3 regions of the Pedobacter sp. UYP1 genome follow, and region 3 is predicted to be linked to each of the others. Evidence: riboswitches for the same ligand, from Rfam matches in the RefSeq annotation. Region 3 holds a riboswitch; each other region holds the start of a gene.
What was found. A riboswitch is a leader RNA that binds a small molecule or an ion and turns the genes downstream of it on or off. The one in region 3 is predicted to bind S-adenosylmethionine.
Positions count from the first base shown of each region.

Region 1: linked by a shared signal. The riboswitch ahead of metH (methionine synthase) and the one ahead of ABIB30_RS25305 (peroxiredoxin family protein) in region 3 are both predicted to bind S-adenosylmethionine.
Region 2: linked by a shared signal. The riboswitch ahead of ABIB30_RS06685 (SusC/RagA family TonB-linked outer membrane protein) and the one ahead of ABIB30_RS25305 (peroxiredoxin family protein) in region 3 are both predicted to bind S-adenosylmethionine.

Region 1 is NZ_JBEPPL010000011.1:57,012-64,362, reverse strand. Features, by position in the region: gene metH (methionine synthase) at 1-3,235, opposite strand, end outside; SAM riboswitch class I at 3,351-3,460, opposite strand; gene ABIB30_RS19225 (Bax inhibitor-1/YccA family protein) at 3,712-4,461, opposite strand; gene ABIB30_RS19220 (hypothetical protein) at 4,512-5,081, opposite strand; gene murQ (N-acetylmuramic acid 6-phosphate etherase) at 5,089-5,895, opposite strand; gene ABIB30_RS19210 (S41 family peptidase) at 6,087-7,351, shown strand, end outside.
Region 2 is NZ_JBEPPL010000002.1:618,184-625,534, reverse strand. Features, by position in the region: gene ABIB30_RS06705 (AAA family ATPase) at 1-404, shown strand, start outside; gene ABIB30_RS06700 (DUF58 domain-containing protein) at 416-1,759, shown strand; gene ABIB30_RS06695 (bifunctional helix-turn-helix transcriptional regulator/GNAT family N-acetyltransferase) at 1,756-2,709, opposite strand; gene ABIB30_RS06690 (universal stress protein) at 2,889-3,821, shown strand; SAM riboswitch class I at 4,035-4,143, shown strand; gene ABIB30_RS06685 (SusC/RagA family TonB-linked outer membrane protein) at 4,277-7,351, shown strand, end outside.
Region 3 is NZ_JBEPPL010000020.1:47,481-54,831, forward strand. Features, by position in the region: gene ABIB30_RS25295 (GMC oxidoreductase) at 1-1,091, shown strand, start outside; gene ABIB30_RS25300 (hypothetical protein) at 1,094-1,510, shown strand; SAM riboswitch class I at 1,950-2,046, shown strand; gene ABIB30_RS25305 (peroxiredoxin family protein) at 2,192-3,490, shown strand; gene ABIB30_RS25310 (peroxiredoxin family protein) at 3,518-4,840, shown strand; gene ABIB30_RS25315 (YceI family protein) at 4,847-5,488, shown strand; gene ABIB30_RS25320 (cytochrome-c peroxidase) at 5,565-6,530, shown strand; gene ABIB30_RS25325 (TonB-dependent receptor) at 6,633-7,351, shown strand, end outside.

The DNA.
Region 1 (7,351 bases), on a different contig from region 3:
TGTAATCGTCATAGTTTGCTTCAAATTCAGCAACCATTTCGTCACAGCCAATACCTGTAGTCACAGCAAAACCACCAAAATAGTCCTGAACTCCGTCTTCTTTGGTTGCCACGAAATCTGATAAGGCATAATAAGGTTCTCCGGCAACTTTCTCCGCTTGCTGACGCAGGGTATGAATCGTTACGGGTTCGCCTGCTACGTCTAATACGATATCATCGCCTTTGGCATGTGCCGGCCAGAAACCGATAACTGCTTTAGCGGTCAGTAACTTTTCATCAACGATCTTTTGTAAAAGTACGCGGGCATCATCGTATAGTTTTTTTGCCTCTACGCCAACAGATTTGTCATTGAATATTTTTGGGTAACTGCCTCTTAATTCCCAGGTGTGGAAAAAAGGAGTCCAGTCAATATAAGGCACAAGGGTTTCCAGCGGGTAATCTTCGAATGTTTTAGTCCCGAGAAATTTAGGTGCAGGAGCTACAAGGGCAGGGTCAATCGTAAATTTATCGGTCCTTGCTTCTTCAATAGATTTGAAACGTTTATCATTGCGTTTATTCAAATGCGCTTCGCGTGCTTTATCATATTCCAGCCTGATATTATCAATATAACCACCGCGGGCTTCCGCGTTCATCAGAGTACTGCATACAGTCACACTTCTGGAGGCATCCAGCACGTGAATGGCTGGGCCCGAATAGTTCGGTGCTATTTTTACGGCAGCATGTATTCTGGAAGTGGTTGCGCCACCAATCAACAGGGGTACGGTAAAGCCTTCACGTTCCATCTCTTTGGCAAAGTGAACCATTTCATCCAGTGAAGGTGTAATCAGTCCGCTTAAACCAATAATATCTGCGTTAATTTCTTTGGCTTTTCTGATAATTTCCTGTGCAGGGACCATCACGCCTAAATCAACAATTTCAAAGTTGTTACAGGCCAATACCACGCCTACAATGTTTTTACCGATATCATGAACGTCACCTTTTACTGTGGCAAGTAAGATTCTGCCGGCCGAAGAGCTTTGGTCACCATCCGGGTTGTCCAGTTTCTCCTGCTCAATAAAGGGAAGCAGATAAGCTACAGCTTTCTTCATTACCCTGGCTGATTTTACGACCTGAGGGAGGAACATCTTTCCGGCACCGAATAAGTCACCTACGATATTCATTCCGTCCATTAGCGGACCTTCAATGACATGAATAGGGCGGTCGTATTGTTGTCTCGCTTCTTCTACATCGGCATCCAGGTATTCAATAATACCTTTGACCAAAGAGTGGGACAGACGGGATTCTACAGGTGCTTTTCTCCATTCTTCGTCTTTAACGAGTTCTTTTCCTTTAGATTTTACGGTTTCTGCAAAGTCTACCAGACGTTCTGTAGCATCTTCGCGGCGGTTTAATAAAACGTCTTCTACGCGTTCCAGTAACTCGGCAGGGATAGCTTCATAAACTTCCAGCATCCCGGCATTCACAATTCCCATATCCAGTCCGGCTTTAATGGCATGGAACAGAAAGGCAGAGTGCATAGCTTCACGTACGGTATTATTTCCTCTGAAAGAGAAAGATATATTGGATACACCACCACTTACTTTCGCATAGGGCAGGTTTTCTTTAATCCAGCGTGCTGCGTTGATAAAATCAACTGCATAGTTGTTGTGTTCTTCTAAACCGGTGGCTACGGTTAAGATATTCGGGTCGAAGATAATATCTTCTGCCGGGAAGCCAATTTCCTCTACCAGGATATCGTATGAGCGTTTACAGATTTCTTTTCTACGTTCAAAGTTATCTGCTTGTCCATTTTCATCAAAGGCCATCACTACGATTGCTGCACCGTAATTCATAATCTTACGGGCACTTTCACGGAATTTATCTTCTCCCTCTTTTAACGAAATGGAGTTGACAATCCCTTTTCCCTGTAAACATTTTAAACCGTTTTCAATGACACTCCATTTAGAGGAATCGACCATGATCGGCAGTTTGGAAATATCAGGTTCTGAAGCAATCAGGTTCAGGAATTTCGTCATTGCGGCTTCAGAGTCCAGCATCCCTTCGTCCATGTTCACGTCAATGACCTGCGCACCACCTTCTACTTGTTGCCTGGCAACGGCAAGTGCAGCTTCGTAGTCACCGCTTAAAATTAACTTGGAGAATTTTGGGGAGCCTGTGATATTAGTTCTTTCACCAATATTAACAAACATGCTTTCGGGCGTAATGGTTACGGGTTCAAGTCCGCTCAGGCGAAGGTAACGTGGTATTTCTGGTATTTGTCTTGGGGTAATATTTTTGGCTTTTGCGGCAATCGCTGCGATATGCTCTGGCGTAGTACCACAACAACCACCCACGATATTGACAAAACCGTGCTGAATAAAGTCTGAGACCAGTGACGCTGTTTCATTGGGCATTTCATCATAAGCGCCAAATTCATTCGGTAAACCTGCATTAGGGTATGCAGATACATAACAGGGTGCTTTAGCAGAGAGCTCTTCAATATGGGGCCTCATGTCTTTTGCACCCAATGCACAGTTAAAGCCTATGCTCAATGGGTTAGCATGAATGATTGAATTCAGGAAAGCTTCTACAGTCTGACCGGACAGTGTTCTGCCTGATGCATCTGTAATAGTTCCGGAAATCATAATCTCAATTTTACGCCCGATAACTTCTTCATATTTTTTGATTGCAAAGATTGCCGCCTTCGCATTTAAAGTATCAAAAATGGTCTCAATTAATAACAGGTCTGATCCGCCATCAACCAGTCCTCTGATTTGTTCGTAGTAAGCGTCAACTAGTTCATCAAAGGTTAAGGCTCTGTATCCCGGATCATTTACATCTGGTGAGATAGACAAGGTACGGTTGGTAGGGCCTACGGCACCTGCAACGAAACAAACGCGGTCTGGATTTGCGGCCATGAATTCATTGACTGCTTCTTTGGCTATTTTAGCACCTTCGAAACTCATTTCATAGTCAAGTTCTTCCATCTTATAATCCGCAAGAGAGATCCTTTGCGTACTAAAAGTGTTGGTCTCGATGATATCTGTTCCTGCTTTAAGATATTCGGTATGTATAGCTTTGATGATATCAGGACGGGTAATATTCAGCAGGTCATTATTTCCTTTGACGTCGCATGGATGATTCGCAAAGCGCTCTCCTCTGAAGTCTTCTTCAGTTAGGATATAGCGCTGGATCATGGTGCCCATTGCGCCATCGATGATTAGTATTCGTTTTTTAAGCTCTTCTCTTATGCTCATTATCTGTGTTGGATAGCCATTTGTCTGTATTCAAGCAACTAATGCGATGCCAGTATCTTGAAGACAGAAAATTTTATATAAAGGCCTAATCAGAAATCCGGTGTCGGATCGAATTAACTTATCTGTCAGGAACAGCCGAAACTGTTCGAGTAGAATGTAGCACCTTGTAAGCACAGGTTGCTAAGACTTCGTCGGGTCTAATCCCTCCGTCTTTCTTTATAAGCTCATACAAAAATGCAACAAAGAAAAATCATTTCCAAGCAAATAGAGTTTAAAGCATATAAAATTGCAAAAATCAGGCAAATGAACACATAGTACGGAACAATGTTCTGTGTGGTTAGCGTATTCTTCTATGGATGTAATTGAGAATAGTGCTAAAGATCAACAAAAAAAGGCCGGCCAGTGAAGTGCCCTTAATAAGTGTCTGACTTACTGAGGGCACTTCACTGGCCGGCTTTTTAACCAGGAATACTGGTTTATTTTCTTCCTCCGAATATTCTCAATAAGAAGATAAAGATATTCAGGAAGTCAAGGTATAGAGATAGGGCACCCATGATCGCTAATTTCTTAGTGTCATCAACAGCCATAGTACCACCGTTTTCTTCAATACCTGCCCCGATACGTTTCAATTTTTGAACGTCATAAGCAGTTAATGCAGTGAAAATCGCTACACCGAAGAAACTCATGATATAGTCAAAGCTTGAACTTTTCAGGAACATGTTCACTACACTGGCAATAACCAGTCCTACTACACCAATCATTAAGATTGATCCGAATTTACTTAAATCGGTGTTGGTGGTGTAACCCAGTACAGCCATTAAACCAAATATCCCTGCAGCAGCAGCAAAACAAGCTACTACTGAACTTGTTGTATAAATCAATAAGATAAAACTCAGACTGACACCGGTCAATACTGAATACAGAATAAATACGCCTAATAAAGCACTGTATGATAACTTACTCAGCCCTGCACTCATCAAAAGTACCAGTCCAAGCGGAGCAAACATAGCAACATAACCTATCATAGACATTTTACCTGTTTCCTGATTGATCAGGTAGCTTAACATTTCTGGCGTATTTGCCATGTAAACTGCAGCCAGTGTTGATAAACTCAACGCTACAAACATCCATAAAAACACGTTGGCAAAAAATTTCTTTGCAACTGTTCCTGTTTGGTTTTCCACAAATACTGATTGTTGTGACCAATTATTATTGTTGTTATCCATGTTATTTTAAAATTTAATTAAATATACGAATCTATTTGTATCAGCAAAAGCTATGCCCCTAGTCTTTTTGTCAGAATTTCTTCAACTTTATGGAAGATTTGAAGGGGTTTTGCTGTTCTCCATGCCAAATCGTCAAGTTCGCCACCAAAGTTGATATAGTAATCAATATTGCTGCTTCTGAATTCTTCAATTACATGCGGGTTGAAATTGAGTCCGGTGATCCATCCGTCTTCAACATCCTGGAACCATTCTTCATAATAGCTATCCTCTGAGGCGTGGAAATTAAGAATGTTTTCTCCAATCAGGATAAATTTGTTGATGCCTTCATCGATCATTAGTTCGAGAATTTCTCTTTTAAGCAGCATAATATCATTTCCTATGGCATCATTCCATTCACCGATAAATTCAATGATCGCATAATGATGGTCATAGTCCACAAACAGCACCTTAATATAAAGTGTATTGGAGCCAAAATCATCCCATTGCGGATGAATCAGGAAATTGTATAGCTGTTTATCGAAATAAAACTCAGAGTATTCGGTATTATAAAATGGTGACCGGGGGTCTTCCGCGGCTATATAGTCGTCACGCCAGCGGTAAAATGGTTCTATTTCGTGCATAATATTTTTATTTAGTACCGGCTTCCACAGCCTTTCTGACACTTCCGTAACGGATCAGCAGGTCTTCGGCTTTTTTATAGTCGATTTGTAGTTCATTCATGACCATTTGTGTACCTCTGTCAACGAGTTTATGATTCGTTAATTGCATGTCGACCATTCTGTTTCCTTTTACGCGGCCTAATCTGATCATAACAGTTGTACTCAGCATATTCAGGACTAGTTTCTGGGCTGTACCGGATTTCATCCGGGTGGATCCCGTTAAAAATTCCGGGCCTACGACAACTTCAACAGGGAAATCGCTGGCTTCGGCCACAGGGCCTCCTTCATTACAGATGATACAACCGGTGAGTACACCGTTTTCTCTTGCTCTTTTCAGTCCGCCTACCACATAAGGGGTAGTTCCTGATGCGGCAAGGCCAATCAGGCTGTCTTTTGCATTGATCGTAAATTCCTGCAGGTCTATCCAGGCCTGGGCATCGTCATCTTCTGCGTTTTCTACAGCGCGTCTGATTGCTTTATCTCCACCTGCAATAATCCCGACCACCTCATCAAAAGGCACGCCAAATGTAGGTGGACATTCTGAAGCATCAACTACGCCCAGTCTGCCGCTTGTACCTGCGCCGATATAGAATAACCTTCCTCCGCTTTTCATTCGCTCTGCTACAGCAGTAGCCAGTTTCTCAATTTGCGGGATCGCCTTTTCCACTGCCATGGGAACTGTTTTATCTTCGTTATTTATACCTTTCAGAATGTCAAGCACTTCCATCTGATCAATATTATTGTACTTCGATTCTTGTTCGGTGATCCGTATCATTTTATGTATTTTTTGTTAAAAATCGTCAATTTCTTTTTAACAGGGAAATATGAATGCATTTCGGACAGATTTACAGCTGAATATTTATAAACAAATGAGGATTATAATAAAATCTTAAACAATTACAATTCTAATGGGGTTAATAGGTTAATTAACAGCGTAATTTTATAGCTTTGTGCAACTGCTATTTCATGAAACCAACCACCCGCAAAAACCTGCTTGTCGCAATCACTTATTCTGTCACATTAATAGGTGGTATGTTTCTGGGTTACAAGTTTTTAAAGGATCAGGGGTTCACTTTCCAACGCAGTGTCCAGTTCGCGGATAAAAACTCAAATAAGGTAGATGAAATTATCAATCTGATCAACAGGAATTATGTGGATGAGATTAATGCGGATACTTTAAGTCACCTGGAGATCGATAGTTTATTACATCAGCTCGATCCCCATAGTGTTTATCTTCCTCCGGTCAAAGCAAATGCACAGTCAGATATGCTGGAAGGCAATTTTGAAGGGATCGGTATTGAGTATTATATTCTTAAAGATACGCTGCTGGTTACGAATGTGATCAAAGATGGCCCGGCTTCGGTTGCAGGATTAAAACTAGGGGATAAAATTTTAAAAATTGACAGTTTATTTGTCAGTGGTAAACACTTGACCAGAGATAAAATGATCGGGAAGATCAAGGGCAAAAAAGGGACTCCGGTTCAATTGGTAGTCTTGCATTCCGGATCGGCGCATCCTGTGATGTTAACTATTAAAAGGGGGAGAGTAAGTGTGAGCAGTATTGATGCTGCTTATATGATCAATGCGGATGCGGGGTATATCCGTATCAGTGAATTCGGGGCAAATACGGATAAGGATTTTATAGAATCTGTGAAAACACTGAAGGCTGCGGGAATGAAAAAACTGGTACTTGATCTGCGTGATAATGGCGGAGGTTATTTGACTGCAGCTACCGGACTGGCTAATCAGCTTCTTGCAGAAAATAAGCTGATTGTCTATACAGAGGGAAAACACGAACCGCGTACAGATTATATTGCAACAGGAGGAGGGGAGTTTGAAAATGGTAAACTTGCTGTGCTGATCAATGAGAATACGGCTTCTGCGAGTGAAATACTGGCAGGTGCTGTTCAGGATCTGGATAGGGGGATTATTATTGGACGCCGTTCATTTGGAAAGGGGCTGGTACAGGAGCAATTTCCTTTTGGGGATGGTTCTGCATTGAATCTAACCATTGCAAGGTATTATACACCTTTGGGCCGTAGTATTCAAAAGTCTTATAAAAAAGGATACACAGCCTATCAGAATGAAATCGATGACCGTTATAATGATGGCGAATTGACGGATAAACCTGTAGCTGCAAAAGATAGTTTGAGAAGAAATCTTGCTTTTACAACGGGTTCTGGTAAAAAAGTTTTTGCAGGTGGCGGCATTGAACCGGATATCTATGTGAA
Region 2 (7,351 bases), on a different contig from region 3:
TCATCATCTTGTCCAGACAACATCAGCATAGGCTGGAGGATGACCTGAAAGAAGTTAAAGCCGTTTTAAGTATAGATCAGATCAAGACTTGCCGCGCACTGGTTAAAGCCTTACATGTAGAGCCTGAATTAATTGACTATGCGGCAAAGATTGTCCACGAAACCAGGAATAATAAGTCGCTGTACCTGGGGGCTTCGCCGCGTGCTTCTTTAGCATTGATTAATGGAGCAAAAGCCATAGCTGCAATGCAGGGCCGTGACTTTGTGACTCCTGAAGATATCATTAAAGTAGCAGTTCCTGTACTCGCGCACCGCATCATGCTCAGTCCTGATAAAGAAATGGAGGGCTTGACACCCAGTGATATCGTTGCTCAGATTATTCAAAAAATAGAGATCCCAAGGTAAACTGCAAAAGATTGAAACACTTATTCATCAAATATTATAAAGACCTTTTTCTGGGTAAAAGATTGTTTGCCGGTTTAGGCTTATGTATTAGCTTATTCCTGTTTGCTTTTTTTTTGCCATGGTTAGGTGACTTGCCTTATATCTGCTTCTGGGCATTACTGCTGCTGGTCTTTATTGACCTGGTTTTATTATTTAGAGGTAAGGGCGTGTTTTCACGCCGTGATCTTCCCGAAAGACTAAGTAATGGAGATGACAATGAGCTTCATATTTATGTAGAGAGTTTTTTCAACTTCCCTATTGCAATTGGGATTATAGATGAGATTCCTTTTCAATTTCAAAAAAGAGATTTATGGTTCAAAAGCAGGTTAAAACCCGGGGAACATAAAACAATCACTTATACCTTAAGGCCAGTCAAAAGAGGCGAATATGTATTTGGGCAAACCCGCTTGTATGTAAAGTCACCATTAGGCCTGGTTTCCCGCAGATTTAATTTCGGAACTACTTATGCTATTCCCGTTTACCCTTCATTTTTGCAGTTGCGCAAATATGAACTGATGGCGATCTCAAACAGGCTGACTGAGATTGGAATTAAGAAAATAAGACGTGTTGGACATAGTATGGAATTCGACCAGGTAAAAAATTATGTTCAGGGTGATGATTACCGCACGGTAAACTGGAAAGCAACTGCCAGAAAAGGTGAACTGATGGTAAATTCTTTTGTAGAGGAAAAAGCACAGCATATTTACTGTATCATTGACAAGTCGAGAGTGATGAAAATGCCTTTTGATGGATTGAGTTTAATGGATTACGCAATTAATGCAAGTTTAGTGCTGTCTAATGTGGCCTTATTGAAAGATGATAAAGCAGGGTTGATCACACTTTCGGAAAAGGTAGGGAGTATAGTGCCTGCAGACCGCAGACCTGGACAGCTGGGCAAAATAATGGAAGTTTTGTATAAGGAAAAGACCCAATACCTGGAAAGCAATATTGAAGCGCTGCACCTGGCTATCCGCAGTGTCATTAAGCAGCGGAGCCTGATTCTGTTTTTCACAAATTATGAAAGCATGTCTGCTCTACACAGACAGCTTCCTTTTTTAAAACATATCGCTAAATTTCATTTACTGATGATCGTCTTTTTTGAAAATACAGCTGTCAAATCCATGCATGACTTACCCGCCCGCGATGTGGAAGGAATCTACATTAAAACCATCGCAGAGAAGTTTGTCTACGAAAAGCGGCTCATGGTCAAAGAATTGGCAAAACATGGCATTCTCAGTATCCTGACTTCACCAGAAAATTTAACGGTCAATGTCGTGAACCGTTATCTGGCTATTAAAGCACAACAGAAAATCTAACTTAACACCAGTTCCATTTGTATATTACAACGTTCGTATGGAGTAATCCGGCCAGCTACTTTCACAAAACCTAATTTATGATATAAATTGATAGCTGGTTTAAGAACGGTATTACTTTCCAGGTATATTTTCTGAGCGCCCAATTCTTTTGCCTTCTGAGCGATCGCACTTCCCAATAACCAGCCAATACTTTTCCCCTGTACAGCCGGTGACACAGCCATTTTAGCCAGCTCATAATCATAATCCGGATCATTCATTTTGATCAGCGCGCATACGCCTGCAGGCTCACCTTCGTAAAGCGCAACTAATATATAACCTCCCTTATCCAGAATATAACCCTGAGGGTCATCAAGTGCGTTATAGTCTGCCTGCTCCATTTTAAACCAGGTGGAAATCCATTGCTCATTTAAGGCTCTGAATGCCTGCTGATATTCTGGTGTGTAATTCACGATAGTCACTTCTTTACTTTCGCGCTCTTTTTTAATTTCCTGCATACGACGTGAAATTGTTTTTTGTGCTAGTAAAAACTCCCATTCTTCCATAGCTTTCCATAAATCATTTCTGCATTGTGCCGCAATATCTTCTACTGCTTTATCCAGATCAACGTACAGACCTTGTATTTTTACATTGATTTTATCTCCTTCTGGAGAAAGACTGACCATATTTTTCCTGCCATCGGCTTCGTCTTTTTTCTCATCAACTAAACCTTTTTTTGCCATCTCTCCGATAATCTTACTCACCGAAGGATGAGAATGACCAATTTCTTTAGCGATCGCAGTAATGGTCATTGCTTCTCCCTGTGAAAGCACATAGAAAACCGGAAACCACTTTGGCTGGATATCGATATCATAAAATTGATAAATCTGAGCTGCATCTTCTGTAATCTTCTCTGTCAACATCCGCAACCTGCTTCCTATTGCCTTTTTACCTACCTGATTGAAAAACTCCATTGTATATACCTATTTACGTAACTGATTACGTAAATGTAGTAAGTATTTTTATAATTCAAAATATTCAGGTGAATTTTTTTGATCCTGATGACGAATGTCATTAGATAATATGACGGGCGTCACAGCTAAACAGCCTGTTTATCACCACTTTTACTCTGGTAAAATAAACATCCTTTGCTATGAACACGATAACCGTACTGACCGATTTTTCCGCCAATGCAGAAAATGCCGCACGCTATGCTTTACGCCTTGCACAACATCTTCATGCAAATCTTACACTTTATAATTCCTTTTTAGTACCAATGGCCGAACCTTTAGGAGGGCAGGTTTACTGGTCAATGGAAGATTACAATATTTTACAAAAGGATAGTGAAGAACAATTACGTGCGCTGGGCATAAGACTAGAAGAAGAACTCTCCACTTTACCGATTAATGCTTTCAGGCCCGTTATTGATTACAAGTGTCAGGAAGGACCTTTATACCGGTACATCAACAAACTATCAGCAAACAGAGATCTGATGCTATTGGTGATGGGCACCCACCGGAAGGGGCTGGGCTCCTTAATTATGGGTAATCATATGCGGGAAATTATAGGCGCTGTGCCCCTGCCTGTGCTGATTGTACCAGAAAACCAAAGTTTTAAGAAGCTGGATAAATTTGTTTTTGCAACAGATATGGATGATAGTGATCTGGATATTATTCAGGCGCTTACCGAATTTGCAAAACCATCTCATGCAGAGATTACGCTGGCGCATATACAACATCCGGAGATGCCAGAAGCTGATACTAAAAAATTAGTCACTGGCTTTCTGGAAGATGTAGCTAATAAAATAAATTATCCTAAAATCTATTACCGCGCAGTAGAACATGCTCCTGTTAAAGCAGGCTTAAAATGGCTTGCAGAAAACGTGACTTGTAATGTTTTTGTAATGGTACATCGCCATAAAACTTTTCTGGAGCAGCTTTTCAATTTAAGCAATACGCAAAAGATGGCGGCAAATACCAATTTACCGCTGCTGATCTTCCCTTGTGCAGAAAATGTTGCGCTGGGATTGAACGCAAATCTGGAATCTGGTTATCAGGAGAATATAATCGCTTCGGCGATCAGCTAGCTATAGCGCATGCTATACGTTAAGCCAATTTCTTAAGTCAATCCAAAGGCCATTCTCTAAAACAGAGAAATGGCCTTTTTTATGCCTCCAATCTGAACAAAATAATAGACGAATTGTCTGCCAAATCTCAGAATATCCTACTAATGAAATATATACTATAGATTTAGTAGTTTATTTATATATTTGCCCGACAATTAGCTGTTCATTGATTTCTACTTATCAAGAAAGACCGAGGGAAAGGCCCTATGAAGTCTTAGCAACCTATACACCCAAATTGTAAAAGGTGCTAACTCCTATCCACTTTAAGCGGAAAAGATAAGTGACAGATATACCTATAAAGTAAATTGGTCGCTGTCATCTCTTCCCTTAATATTCCTGATAAATAGAGCTGTTCAAAGAACGTTATGCGTAATAAATTGAATTAAACACACCAATTATATAACTAGACCATTAATATGTATAAAACTTACAAATACTTATTTGGGATCCTGCTATCCTTTATCATCGTACAGACTGCTGCGGCACAAACCGCTAAAATTACCGGGGTGGTCACCGAGAAATCTAACGGGCAACCCGTTCCTGGCGTAAGCGTTTCTGTTAAAGGAACAAATGCTGGTACACAAACTGATGGAAATGGTAAATTCTCTATCATCGCCAAACCAAATGATATTTTAAAAATTGTATCCATTGGCTATGCGACTCAAGAACTCAAAGTAACTTCAGCAAGTACGATAGCTATACAATTAGATGAATCTTCTAATGAACTGAGTGAAGTTGTGGTTACAGCTTTGAACATTCCTAAAGAGAAAAAATCATTAGGTTATTCAGTACAGGAGTTAAAATCAAAAGATATCTCTGAAGCGAAAGAGACCAATCTGCTGAATTCCATATCTGGTAAGGTAGCAGGTGTACAGATCACCAATAGCCAGGGAGATATGGGTTCTTCCAGGATCATTATCCGTGGGGAGACTTCTATATCAGGAAATAATCAGCCACTATTTGTAATCGATGGAGTACCGGTAGATAATTCACAAAATTTAGGTTCAGGCGGCTCACGAGATTTTGCTAATACGATTTCTGACATCAATTCGGAGGATATTGAATCTATGAGTGTCTTGAAAGGCCCCAATGCCGCTGCGCTTTACGGTTCCCGTGCTGCGGCAGGTGTGGTACTGATTACCACTAAGAAAGGTAAAAACTCTCCTGGCTTAGGAATCAGCGTGAACTCCAATGCAACCTTCTCTACTTTGTTAACTATTCCATCTTATCAGAATTCATTCGGACAAGGTGCTAATGGCCAATTCAGCTATGTAGATGGTAAAGGTGGGGGGCTGAATGATGGAGTAGATGAAAGCTGGGGCCCAAGATTAGACGGCCGTTTAATCCCTCAATTTAATTCTAACGGAGTAGCTGTTCCTTTTGTCGCACATCCAAATAATGTACGTGACTTCTTTAATACGGGTTATACTTTGAATAATGGACTTGCGATTTCAGGTTCAGGAGATAAATATGACTTACGTTTCTCTTATAACAACCTGGATCAGAAAGGTGTGATTCCGAACTCTTCTCAATCAAAAAACTCATTCTTACTGAACACAACTTATAAAATAACACCAAAGCTGACTTTCAATGCCTCAGCTAATTATGTAAACACAAGTGCAAACTTACCTGGTTCAGGAGGAAAAAGAGCAAGCAGCACTATGTTGCAGTTTACCTGGTTTGGCCGTCAGGTTGATGTAGACCAATTAAAAACCTATAAAGATGCGAATGGAAAAGATATCAACTGGAACAATAGCTATTATAGTAACCCATATTTTGTTGCCTACGAAAACACAGTGGGTCAGGTTCGTAACCGGTTGATTGGAAGTGCAGAATTGAACTACAAAATAATAGATGGTTTATCAGCGAACTTCAGAACGGGTAATGATTACTACAATGACCGCAGAAAGATAAAAATCGCTTATGGAACAAATGGTACACCTTTTGGTTCGTATGAAGAAGATGCTTATACTTTCAATGAGAACAATACGGAAGGAAGACTGGATTTCACTAAAAAGTTAAATGCTGATTTCAACCTTGATCTCTTATTAGGTGGGAATATCAGAACGACTACTTTTGAGAGCAATGATCAGAAAGCTCCTAAATTGGCTGTTAATAATCTTTACACGCTGAGTAATTCACGCGATCCGTTGATCTCTTCCAATATTTACAGCAAACAAAGGGTATACAGTACATTTGGTTCTGCTCAACTTGGTTTTAGAAATTATGCGTATTTGAATCTTACAGCCAGAAATGACTGGTCCTCGACGCTGCCTGCTCAAAACCGTTCTTATTTCTATCCTTCGGTCAATGCAAGTTTAATCCTTACCGAAGCATTTGACATCAAAAGTGATGTGCTGAACTTTGCCAAGCTTCGTGGCGGATGGTCTCAGGTTGGTAAAGATGCTTCCCCTTATCAATTGATTAATAATTATTCTTTCACTGCTCCATTTGATAGTAATCCGCAACAAAATCTAAGCGATACAGACTTGAATCCGAATCTGAAACCAGAAACGACCAAATCTACGGAAGCAGGTTTTGAAGTTGGCTTGTTCAAAAACAGAGTTCGTCTTGATTTCAGTGTATACAATACTAACAGTATCAACCAGATCTTAAGTCTGGATGTAAGCCCGACTACTGGTTTCCTTAAGAAATTGGTTAATGGAGGTACAATTAACAACAAAGGACTTGAAGCGCAATTAGGGGTAACACCTATTAAAACGAAAGACTTCACCTGGGATATCACTGTGAATTATTCAAAGAACCGCAGTAAAGTAAAAGATCTTTATCAAGGTGTACAAAGTTACCAACTGGGATCGGATGGATCAGTTCAGATTCTGGCTGCTGTTGGACAACCTTATGGTACAATTTTCGGAACTGCATATGATAGAAATGCTGCCGGAGATATTATTGTGGGCGCAGACGGAACACCACAAGCAAGTCCTTCTAAAAGGACGCTTGGAAAATACACGCCAGACTGGTTAGGCGGAATCACCAATAGTTTCACTTACAAAAGAATTAACTTAAGTGTATTGGTTGATGCACATATTGGCGGCAAAATTTACTCTGGAACCAATGCGACCGGTACTTATACAGGGGTATTAGCTTCTACCCTTCCAGGTCGTGGTGCTGAAAATGGCGGACTGACTTATTACAAGAATGCTGCTGGTAAAGCCGTACAAATTACTCCTGGTGCTGGAGCTCCTGCAGGTGCAACAATCTATGACGATGGTATGATTTTCAAAGGCTCTTTAGCAGATGGCTCACAAAACAATACGATCATCTCTGCCAGTCAATACTATAAATCGTTGAATAATATTGATGAAGCATCTGTTTACAGTGCAACTTATATCAAACTGAGAGAAATCAAATTAGGCTATACTTTACCTGATCAATGGATTAAATCTATTGGCTTGCAAAGCGCAACGATCTCGGCAGTTGGCAGAAACTTATTTATCCTGCATAAAAATGTACCTAACATAGATCCTGAG
Region 3 (7,351 bases):
TCACCTATGAAGAGCTTGACCCTTATTATGAAGAAGCAGAAGAATTGATGGCTATTTCCGGGCCGGACGGAACACCTTTTCCTAAGAAAAGTAAATATCCGCTTCCAGCTCATAATTTCAGCCCGATAGATAAAATACTGCATCAGAAATATGGAAATCAGTACATCAGCCAGCCTACTGCAAGGGCGAGCAGGGGTACAAAAGGGAGAAACCAATGTATGGCCAACTCAAGCTGCGATGTTTGTCCGGTAGATGCTAAATTCACCATAGAGAATTCTGGTATTGACGTATATCAGAACGCGCAGGTTGAACTTTTATATGGTGCACAGGTTTACCGTTTGGAAACCGCAGGCAACATAGCAAAAAAGGTTTGTTATGTGAAAGACGGAAAGGATTATGAGATCGCTGGAGAGGTTATCGTTCTGGGTGCTAATCCGATGTTTAATTCAAATATCCTGTTAAATTCAGGTGATCGTAATCCATTGACTGGTAAAGGGTTTGGAGAACAGCTTGGCATGCAGGTCTTAATTTATCTGGACAACCTGAAAAATACAGGGGGCAGTACCTGGGTCAATGCAAACGGTTATATGTTATATGATGGCAACCACCGTAAGGATTATGCTGCCTGTTTGATCGAAACTAATAATGCACCTTATAATATCCGGCTTGAAAGAGGTAAATGGTTAAATATGACCTCTTTCCGTATGATTTTTGAAGATTTACCACTCTCAACGAATTATATCACCACCACTTCAGATAAATTGGTGCCTGAAATCAATTTTAAAGGGGGCAGATCCGATTATGCACTGAAGGGAATGGAAAACATGAAAAAAGTTCTTCCGGGAATTCTATCGTGTCTTCCTGTAGAAAAATTGAAATTCCTGGACCCGTTTCCTAACGAAGGACATATTTTAGGAGGCACAAGAATGGGTAAAACTGCGGCAGATAGTGTGGTAGATAAAAATATGGTTCACCAACAGTACAGAAATGTTTTTGTACTGGGCAGCGGCTCGTTTACTACTTTTAGTGCATCAAATCCAACACTGACTTTATCAGCTATGTCATTGTATTCCGCAGATCATTCATTTTAGTTATGAAAAGAAGAACATTCATCACCATGGCAGGTATCGGAACAGGATTGTTAATTCTTCCTCCTGCATTATATATCGCATCTCCATCACTGCGAAAACATGCCGTCATGTTAATCAGAGAAGAACTGTATTACCTGAAACTGGATACTGCAGGATTGGATCAGTACGTCAATGATTATTTCAGTTCCTCATCCAATAATGCAATGACTAATCTCAGGTGGAAAGCCTTTTATTATTTAGGGATTAAAGCAGAAAAGTCAAATCAGATTTTTGAACTGATCAAATTTTACCTGCTGTCAACAGATTTTTTTATCCATAAAATGGACGAAAGTAAACTGGTCAGCTACCTGGGATTATATAGTCCTTATAAAAGCCCTGTTCCAAATCCTTATTCTTTTGTATTATACCCTGCTGATTAATTAGTGGCGTTTTTAGCCAGAAAACAACTTTTTATAAATTAATACTACTAAAATAGTAGTATTAATTGTTTTTACGGTTTTTCATTCTTATCTTTAGGGTAGATAAGTTAAAACAATTTAAAAATACGCTCACCATGATTGCTAAATTACAACTTCAAAAATTATTGCTGACTGATTTAACAGGCAATTTTATGCGATGTTGTATGGCGTAAAGACTACTATTTGACCCTATAATTTACAAACTGAATCGTTAAGCAGCAGTTGTAAATCCACTCAATTACCGGAGCTGATAATCTTGATTTCAAAATCCTGATACCCCGGCGCATTTTGATGGAATATTATGGTGGTCATCTATTCTTTACAACAAAGCACCGGGGTATCAGGATTTATTTTAAATATACAGCTTTACCATCTAATTAATCACCACCATTAGTTAGTTGATTTATACAGAAGAAGGGAGAGGCAGTCTCGTTGAACTTCTAGCAACTTTCCATAGGAAAAAGTGCTCAACCTGATCCAGCAATGGATTATAAATTAATTAATAACAAGTAACTATTCAGGTTTCCTGGCTTGCTTCTTTGCAGAGGCAGTTCAATTGTGAACTGGCAGGAATCGTTATGAGTTCGTGGCTTTGTTATGAAAGACTATAAAAAATAGGACTTAACACTAATAAAGATGATTATGAAAACTAAATTCTCCTCTAAACTGGCAGGACTACTAACCTCGGTCGTACTGATCAGCGGAACTGCCTCCGCTAATGATTCAAAACCTCTTCCAAAAGAAGGGATCTGGCGTGGCGTTTTTACAGTCAGTGAATCGCAAGTTCCTTTTAATTTCGAATTCAAAGGCAAAGATTCAAAAAATGCATTACTTACTTTGATTAATGGATCAAGACGTGATGAATTTCATGTAGAACGCCGTGGTGTGGATTCGATCTATGTAAAGATGAATACCTACGATGCAGCTTTAGTTGCTAAAATTGAAGACAATGGAACCCTGACTGGTGAATATCGTAGTCTTGTACCAGGTTTTAGGGGTAATTCTTTACCATTCATCGCAGAATATGGTAAAAGCTACCGTTTTGTAGAGCCGGGGAAAGAAATCGCCCCAAAACATAATATCTCTGGTAAATGGGAAATCAAAACTTACACTAAAGAGGCCGTCCCTGCATCTATCGCACTCTTAAAGCAATCTGGTAATAAATTGACAGGTGTAATTATGACCGTTGTGGGAGATACACGTGAACTGGAAGGTACTGTACAAGGTGATGAATTCGAACTTTCAGGTTTTACAGGCCCAAGCCCTTTTATTGTGAAAGGAAAAATCAATGACGATAACAGCATCACAGGCGAACAAGGCTTTGGAATCTATAAGAACTTGAAGTTTGATGGCTTGCGAAATGAAAAAGCAGAATTGCCAGATCCTTATAAACTTACCTTTTTAAAAGAAGGCTATAAAAAACTTGACTTCACTTTTCCTGATTTAAAAGGACAGCAAGTTTCCCTTAGCGATGATAAATATAAAGGTAAAGTTGTCATTATCGAAACTATCGGTACCTGGTGCCCAAACTGTACCGACCAGACAGTTTTTCTTGCTCCATGGTTTAAAAAGAATCAAAAACGTGGCGTAGAAGCTATTGCAATAGGCTTCGAACAGAAAGATGATTTAGAATATGCAAAATATACGCTGGGCAAATTGAAAGAAAAATACGGGATTACTTATGATATCCTATTTGGTGGTATAGCAGACAAAAAAATTGTTGCCGAAAAACTGCCTGCACTCAACAAATTTGTTGCTTTTCCGACGACTATCATTATCGACAGAAAAGGTGACGTCAGGGAAATTTATACGGGTTACACCGGAACTGTGACTGGTAAATATTACGAGGAATACGAAAAGAAATTCAATAAAGTGCTCGATGAACTCATTGCTGAACCTGTACCTCAACTGGCAGTTGCAGCGACTACCACAGGAAAATAAATAATCAACCTACCAAAAATATATATTATGAGAATTAAAGTATCAAAAATAGGGGTGCTGGCACTAGCTGTACTAATTTCCTCTGCTTCTTTTGCAGCGGGTAAAACCGAAGATCCAAAAGCAGCTAAAAAATTCATTAAAGAAGGAATCTGGCGTGGTGTTTTTAAAGTTAGTGAAACTGAAGTACCTTTTAATTTCGAATTGAAAGGAAAGGATGTGGAACACGCGACTTTCACACTGTTGAATGGGACGCGGAGAGATGATTTTCATGTCGAATATCTAGGCAAAGATTCTTTGTTCATCAAAATGAATACTTATGACGCTGCCTTAGTGGCTAAAATAGATAACGATGGACAAATCAGTGGTGAATATAGAAGTCTTGTACCCGGCCTCAGAGGAAACGCTTTGCCTTTTACTGCTGAACAAGGTAAATCCTATCGTTTTGTTGAATCAGGAAAAGACGTAGCTCCCGCTGCAGATTTATCGGGGAAATGGGAGCTTAAAGGTTTCTCCAAAGAAGCCGTTCCAAACAAAATAGCCATCCTGAAACAAACAGGGAATAAATTAACCGGGGTAATTTTACAGGTGACTGGTGATAGCCGTGAACTGGAAGGAACAGTACAAGGGAACCAATTCGTATTGTCTGGATTTAGTGGCCCAAGTCCTAAAATTTATAAAGGTACAATTAACGAAGACGGTACCTTGTCGGGAGAGATCAGCCAGGGGATTTATGATAACCTGAAGTTTACAGGTGTTAAAGACAGCAAAGCAGAATTACCTGATCCTTATACCCTGACTGCGCTGAAAGCAGGAGTGAAAAAGCTGGCTTTTACCTTCCCTGACCTTACGGGTAAGCCTGTTTCACTAACTGATGAAAAGTATAGAGGTAAAGTGGTTATTGTAGAGCTGGTAGGTACCTGGTGTCCAAATTGTACAGATCAGACTATCTTTTTATCTCCATGGTTTAATAAAAATAAAACCCGTGGTGTAGAGGCTATCGCGATAGGATTCGAGCAAAAGGACGATCTGGAATATGGTAAATATACACTTGGGAAATTACGTGATAAATATAATATCAAATATGATATCCTTTTCGGCGGATTAGCCGATAAAAGATTAGTTGCCGATAAATTGCCTGCCTTAAACAAATTTGTGGCCTATCCGACTACGATTATTATTGACCGTAAAGGAGAGGTCAGAGAAATTTATACAGGTTATACCGGAACAGTAACCGGCAAATACTACGCAGCGTACGAGAAGAAATTTAACAAAGTACTGGATGAATTATTGGCAGAACCAGTTCCGCCAGCTTCTTATTTCAGTGCCCAAACAGAAACCCAAAATCCCTAGAAAAATATGAAACAAATAAATGCATTAGTTGCCATTGGAACAGTCCTGGCTCTTTCTTCCTTTTCTATGATCGATCGCATGGCTTTAGTCCCATTGAAAGATCCGATTGGAAAATACGTAAAAGCAGTACCCTATAAAGTAGATGCGGCACACAGTAAACTTACATGGCTTGCAAAAAAAGTCACCGGGGAACATTCCGGGACTATAGCTGTGAGTTCAGGCTCACTCAATGTAGAAAATAATGTTTTAAGAAGCGGAAGTTTTGATCTGGATACCAAATCTATTGTAGTGACTGATATCACTGACAAAGAGAGTAACGCAAAATTACTAGGGCACCTTAAAAGTGATGATTTTTTTGCTGTAGAGAAATTTGATAAAGCCAAATTTGTGATCACTTCTGCAGTATCTAAAGGTGCTGGTCTTTATGATGTTAAAGGCAATCTGACGATTAAAGGAATCACGAATGAGGTCAGCTTTCCTGCCAGCGTTAAAATTGACCAGTCTAAACTTACAGCGACTGCAAAAATCCTGGTCGACAGAACTAAATACGGTATTAAGTTCAGGTCTAAGAGTTTCTTTGAGAACCTTGGAGACAAAACAATCTCTGATGAATTTGAACTGAATATTCAGCTGGCGGCTACTAAATAATAACCGATGTTTTGACTGATAAAGGAAGGATAGTTCTTATCCTCCTTTGTCATTTTGTAAATGAAATAAGAATGATATGCTGATGATCCCCGTTAAAATAAATGTTTTGCTGCTCATAAGTTTCCTGGTATTTATTCTTGCTGGCTTTGGAGCTGATGATCCAGCCGTCATTAATAGTAAAGAAAGGCTTGGAGAAAAACTTTTTTTTGATCCGGTACTCTCTAAAGATAAGTCTATCAGCTGTTCATCTTGTCATAAACCGGAATTCGCATTTGCAGATACCTCGGCAGTGAGCGTGGGTGTTGGAGGTATTAAAGGCACAAGAAACTCTCCGTCTATCACCAATCTTTCTGGTCGGCCAACTTTGTTTTGGGATGGAAGAGCATCTTCTTTAGAGGAACAGGCGCTTCAGCCTATAATTAATCCGGTTGAAATGAACCTTCCTATAGCCGAGGCTGTGGAGCGTCTGAAAACAGATCAGACTTATGCAGCTTTATTTCAAAAAATTTTTAATAGTCCACCCACAGAAAAGAACCTTTTGTTAGCTGTTGCTGCCTATGAAAGAACGCTTGAAACAGCTAACAGTCCTTATGACCGCTATATCAATGGTGATGATCAGGCTGTTTCTGCCTCCGCTAAACGTGGAAGACTGCTCTTTATAGGGAAGGCAAATTGCAATAATTGCCATTCCGGGGAAGATTTTACTGCTGATCGCTTTAAGGGGATCGGGTTGTTCAACGAAAACGAACTTAAAGATGCTGGCCGTTATGAAGTGACCAAAAACCCAGAGCATAAAGGACATTTTAAAATTCCAGGTTTGAGGAATGTTGCCTTAACGGCGCCCTATATGCATAACGGGATGTTTAAGACTTTGAAAGAAGTAATCAGCTATTACAATAACCCAGATTTGATTATCAAAAATGGTAAAAATAGAGATCTGTCCTTAAGTAAACCTCTGGGATTAGCTGAAGATGAAATTACTGACCTGGAGTCCTTCCTGATTTCATTAACGGATGACAGATTTATAAAGAAGAAACCATGATTCAGGTTCCCCTGAAATAAACCGATTATACTTTTTACATGCTGAATTACGGCCTTTTTTGACTGTGAACGGCCATTGTTATGTCCAAATTAACTCTTATACATGAAACAAACTTTACTCTTATTCTTTCTTTTGGGTGTGCTGATCTCCCCAAATACATTTGCGCAGCAAAGAACAATCAACGGCATTATCTATTCCGCAGAAGATCATCTGCCCTTGCCGGGCGTCTCTATCCAGATCAAAGGACTGGATGGAGTTACGATCTCTGCAAAAGATGGATCTTTTAAAATACCTGTTAAAAATGGAAGGTTTCTGGTTATCTCCTATATCGGTTATCAAACCCAGGAAGTAGAAATTGGAAAATCTGCCATATTTAATATCAACCTGGAGCAAGCTGATAATAACCTCAATGAATTACAGATTGTCGGTTCACGCAGTGCGAACAGAACCAAATTAAACTCTCCGGTTCCGGTCGATATTATCGATCTGAAATCCTTGCAGGAATACGCTCCCCAATCCAGTGTTACGCAATTACTTCAATATGTATCTCCTTCTTTTCATTCCTCAGTTTCTGGCGGTGGTGATGCAGCTTCAGCGACATCTACCGTTCAGCTGAAAGGTTTGGGAGTGGATCAGGTATTAGTATTGGTGAATGGCAAAAGAAGACATAAAAGCTCGAACATCAGCTGGGGGGGATTAGGTAATGGCGCAACCGGATATGACCTGAATTCAATTCCTGTCGGAGCGATTGAAAGAATCGAAATATTGAGGGATGGAGCGGCGGCGCAATACGGATCTGATGCGATTGCTGGTGTGATCAA